2 regions of the Vibrio casei genome follow, and region 2 is predicted to be linked to the other one. Evidence: predicted binding sites of a transcription regulator. Region 2 holds the regulator's gene; the other holds the start of a gene.

Region 1 (2,496 bases), 690 kb from region 2:
GCCATCATGATTAGATCTTCGGAATGAAATTCAAATAACAGCATGGTCATACCAATAAGTAAGAATAAGATTCCATTTAAAAATTCATCAATGAGCTCCCAGAAATGATCCATATGTTCAGTACTCTCTTTTGAGAAACCGACATAGCGAGTCCAGTTGCCTATCATGATACTGGAGACAACCATTGCAAGAGGCCCTGAAACTTCGAGTACTTCAGCAAAAGCATAACCGGCGGTTGGAACACAGATCATTAATAGTAATTCCATTGAGTGATCATTGGTTGCACTGATTAGGTAGTGGAAAAGGAGCCCTAATACGAAACCATAAGCGATACCACCGATGGCTTCTTGTAAGAATAATGAAAGTACACTACCAAATGTTGGGGCATGCCCACCAAAAGCAACGGCGAAAATGGTGACAAAAATAACCAAACCAATACCATCATTAAATAAGGACTCTCCTTCTATTTGAGTGGAAATTCGCTGAGGCGCTTTGAGCTTTTTAACAATAGCGAGGACAGCTATGGGGTCGGTAGGAGAAATGAGTGCACCAAATAATAAACAGTAAATTAAATCTATATGGATATTAATTAGGTTACATATAGCATACAGGCTAAAACCGATAAAGAAGGTTGAAAATAATGTGCCGCCTAAAGCAAGAATAGTGATTTCCCATTTCTGATCGGCAAAATGAGGTAACTTTATTCCGAGGCCTCCTGCAAATAATAAGAACCCTAAAATGCCGTTAAGTAAGAAGCTTTCAAAGTTAATTTCTGCCATGGTTTTGGCGGCAATATCAACCAGGTTGAACCAGCCACTATGGCCTGCAATTAAAATAAGTAAAGAAAGCATCATCGCACCGGCAGTGATGGCAATGGTGGTTTGCAAGCGGCCGAATTTACTGTTAATCAATGCTATCACCATCGCGGCAAACGATAGGAAGCAAAGCGTATTATAGACTGACATAATTGAACCTTGGCTGATGTAACAAATTGTAATTCCGCAATTTTCATGCTCATTTCAATAAAGATCAACTCTTTTTAAAGAATATAGCCTGTTTATTTTTTATCTGCGAAGCCGGTCGAGAAGAATTGGAGTTAATGATCTTTGATTAAGCTCTTGATACCTGACAGAGAATGGCAAGCAAATACTACTGGTGGTATGGCGTATCTTGTCAAGAGAACTAAAACTTATTTTAGACGTCTAGATTTCTATGATAGGATGGCATAAACAGTATCGAAAGAGGTTGTATCGTGACAGGAAGCACTTTTAATCAAGACACTACTTTGAATGTTCAAAGTCAATCGGCACAAGATATTAAAGCATTACTGAAAGAACGCATCTTATTAATTGATGGTGGTATGGGTACCATGATTCAATCTTATAAGTTGGAAGAAGCGGATTATCGCGGTGAACGTTTTGCTGAATGGCACAGTGATCTTAAAGGTAATAACGATTTATTAGTCCTCACACAACCTCAACTGATTAAAAATATCCACTCTGATTATTTGGCCGCTGGTGCCGATATTCTTGAAACCAATACATTCAATGCTACGACTATCGCGATGGCTGATTACGATATGGAAGGCTTGAGTGCTGAAATTAACTTTGCTGCTGCTAAGCTGGCAAGAGAAGCGGCCGATGAGTGGACAAAAAAAACGCCTCACAAACCACGTTTTGTTGCTGGTGTATTAGGGCCAACTAACCGTACCTGCTCGATTTCTCCTGATGTTAACGATCCCGGTTATCGCAATGTAAGTTTTGATGAGCTAGTGACAGCGTATTCTGAATCAACGCGATCTTTAATTTCTGGTGGCGCGGATCTCATCATGATTGAAACGATCTTTGATACCTTAAATGCTAAGGCCTGTGCATTTGCTGTATTAAGTGTTTTCGATGAGCTAGGTTATAAATTACCGGTCATGATTTCAGGTACGATTACCGATGCTTCTGGGCGCACGCTTTCAGGCCAAACAACGGAAGCTTTTTATAATGCTTTACGCCACATTGAACCTATTTCATTTGGTTTAAACTGTGCCCTTGGCCCGAATGAACTACGTCAATATGTTGAAGAGTTATCTAGAATATCAGAATCTTATGTCTCTGCTCATCCAAACGCGGGTTTACCGAATGCTTTCGGTGAATATGATCTTGAACCTCGTGAAATGGCAAAACATATTCAAGAGTGGGCTGAAAGTGGCTTTTTAAATTTAGTCGGTGGGTGTTGTGGTACAACTCCTGAGCATATTCGCCAAATGGCTCGAGTGGTTGAAGGGGTTAAGCCACGCGCTTTACCTGATATTCCTAAAGCATGTCGATTGTCAGGATTAGAGCCTTTGACGATAGATAAAGATTCACTCTTTGTTAACGTTGGTGAGCGTACTAACGTAACGGGTTCCGCTAAGTTCAAACGTCTGATTGTTGAAGAGCAATATGATGAAGCGCTTGATGTGGCTCGTGAACAAGTGGCCAATGGCGCACAAATCATCGATATCAA
Region 2 (2,496 bases):
AATCTCATGACCAGGATGCGTTGGTAAACTTGGGTGATAAATGGTCCCCACCAGCGCTTGAGTTTGTAAGTACGCCAATAAAGTCTGAGCACTTTCTTCGTGCATTTTCATACGTACCGCTATGGTTCTCAAGCCACGCAACGTCATATAACTGTCAAATGGTGTACCCGTTGCTCCTATGCAATTTCCCCACCAAGACAATAATTCCACGTGCGCTTCACTTTTGGCAATAATAACTCCACCAATCACATCTGAATGACCATTAATGTATTTCGTCGTGGAATGAATAACAAAGTCAGCACCAAGGGTTAATGGCTTTTGGTACACGGGTGTCAAAAAGGTATTATCCACAGCCACCAACGCACCCACTTCTTTTGCTTTTTGGCATGCTTTGGCAATATCGACCACCCGTACCAGTGGATTTGATGGGGTTTCTAATAAAATTAGCTTAGGCTTTTTAGCAATAGCGGCGTCAAATTCAGTTTGGTTAGATTGATCAACAAATTGAACCTTAAAGTCGCCTTTTTGTGCACGAGTATTAAACAGACGATAAGTACCACCATAACAATCGTGCGGCGCTACAATCAAATCATCCGGACCTAAAAACGCTGATATCCATAGGTTTAAGGCCGCAGTACCACAGTTAGTGATCACAGCACCAGAACCCGATTCTAATTCTGATAATGCTTGCTCTAGTAAACCACGGTTAGGATTTCCTGAACGGGTATAATCGTATTTTGGAACTTCACCAAAAGCTGGAAAACCGTAATTGGTTGAAAGGTAAATCGGTGGGACAACAGCGTGATATTGGGTATCGGATTCGATACCAGTGCGAACCGCAACAGTCGCTGGCTTTTTAGAACTCATCGGCTTATTCCTTCCAGTTGCTGAATCCTTCCATTATAGAAATACAGCAATCACTTATCATAAATACGAAAATGCGAACAACAATCTTAGCGCTTTTTCAACGAGTATCGAGCTTTTCCGCTACTTTATCCCCTGAAAACCAAGACGTCAAGACCTCCAGCCATCTAAGCGTCTTTACTTGTGGCGGTACATGCCGCTAAAATTCATATTCAGCCAATATTGATAAATAACAAATAACGAAGGTGTGTGATGGCAGATTGGAATGGTGAATACATTAGCCCATATGCAGAGCATGGAAAGAAAAACGAACAAGTCAAAAAAATAACGGTTTCAATTCCGCTTAAAGTACTAAAAATATTAACGGATGAACGAACTCGTCGCCAAGTTAATAATTTGCGCCATGCCACCAACAGCGAATTGTTATGTGAAGCATTTTTACATGCTTATACAGGACAGCCACTGCCAACTGATGAAGATTTAAGAAAAGATCGCCCTGATGACATTCCAACAGAAGTAAAAAGACTAATGACGGAAATGGGGATTGAATTTGAAGCGTTCGATGATTAAGTAATTCGACCTATTCATCATACGGATAAAAACAATAAACCCGCTCACATTTTATTTTGAGCGGGTTTTCTTTTGCTCGAAATCGGAAAACCGAACTCTAGAGCCTTAACTCATATTATTTATATTGCTCTGGAAGCTCAATTCTAGCCACGCCAGACTCTACCGCGGCACGCGCAACAGCGCCAGCAACACGTGGTAGTAATCGAGGATCCATTGGTTTTGGAATAATATAGTTAATACCAAACGACAAATCATCTACGCCAGCTGCTTTTAACACTTCAGCAGGAACGGCTTCTTTTGCCAATTGACGGATCGCTTCCACTGCGGCCAGCTTCATTTCAGTATTTATTTCACTGGCACGTACATCTAATGCGCCACGGAAAATAAATGGGAAACAAATAACGTTATTCACTTGGTTCGGATAATCACTGCGCCCCGTCCCCATGATTAAGTCATTACGCACTTTATGCGCTAATTCAGGCTTAATTTCAGGATCAGGATTCGAACAAGCAAATACGATAGGTTTGTCGGCCATTAATGCCAATGCTTCTGGTGGTAATAGATTAGGGCCTGAAACCCCTAAGAATAAATCGGCCCCCTCGATCACGTCTTCTAGCGTACGCATGTCAGTGTTATTCGCGAACAATAATTTGTATTCGTTCAAATCATCACGGCGAGTATGAATCACACCTTTACGATCAAGCATGTAGATTTTCTCGCGCAAGGCTCCACACTTAATCAACAATTCCATGCACGCTACTGCCGCCGCACCCGCACCTAAACACACTATTTTGCATTCTGATAATTTCTTACCTTGTAGCTCAATCGCGTTTAACATTCCCGCAGCCGTAACAATCGCAGTACCGTGTTGGTCATCATGAAAAACCGGCACATCACAGCGTTCAATCAATTGACGCTCAATTTCAAAACAATCTGGCGCTTTAATATCTTCTAAGTTGATGCCACCAAATGTATCGGCAATATTGGCAACGGTATCGACAAATTCATCAATGGTACGGTGCTTAACTTGAATATCGATAGAATCTAATCCAGCAAAACGTT

The links. Region 2 encodes MetJ, which represses methionine synthesis genes. Its sites were predicted from a motif close to TTAGACNTNTANANGTCTAA; they were not measured.
Region 1: metH (methionine synthase) is a predicted target of MetJ. The motif match lies at 1,195-1,214, and genes of this name have one in related genera.

What each region holds. Positions count from the first base shown of each region.
Region 1 covers NZ_AP018680.1:507,531-510,026, forward strand. The annotation lists gene VCASEI_RS02495 (cation:proton antiporter) at 1-965, opposite strand, end outside; gene metH (methionine synthase) at 1,286-2,496, shown strand, end outside.
Region 2 covers NZ_AP018680.1:2,574,791-2,577,286, forward strand. The annotation lists gene VCASEI_RS12045 (O-succinylhomoserine (thiol)-lyase) at 1-867, opposite strand, end outside; gene metJ (met regulon transcriptional regulator MetJ) at 1,117-1,434, shown strand; gene VCASEI_RS12055 (malic enzyme-like NAD(P)-binding protein) at 1,550-2,496, opposite strand, start outside.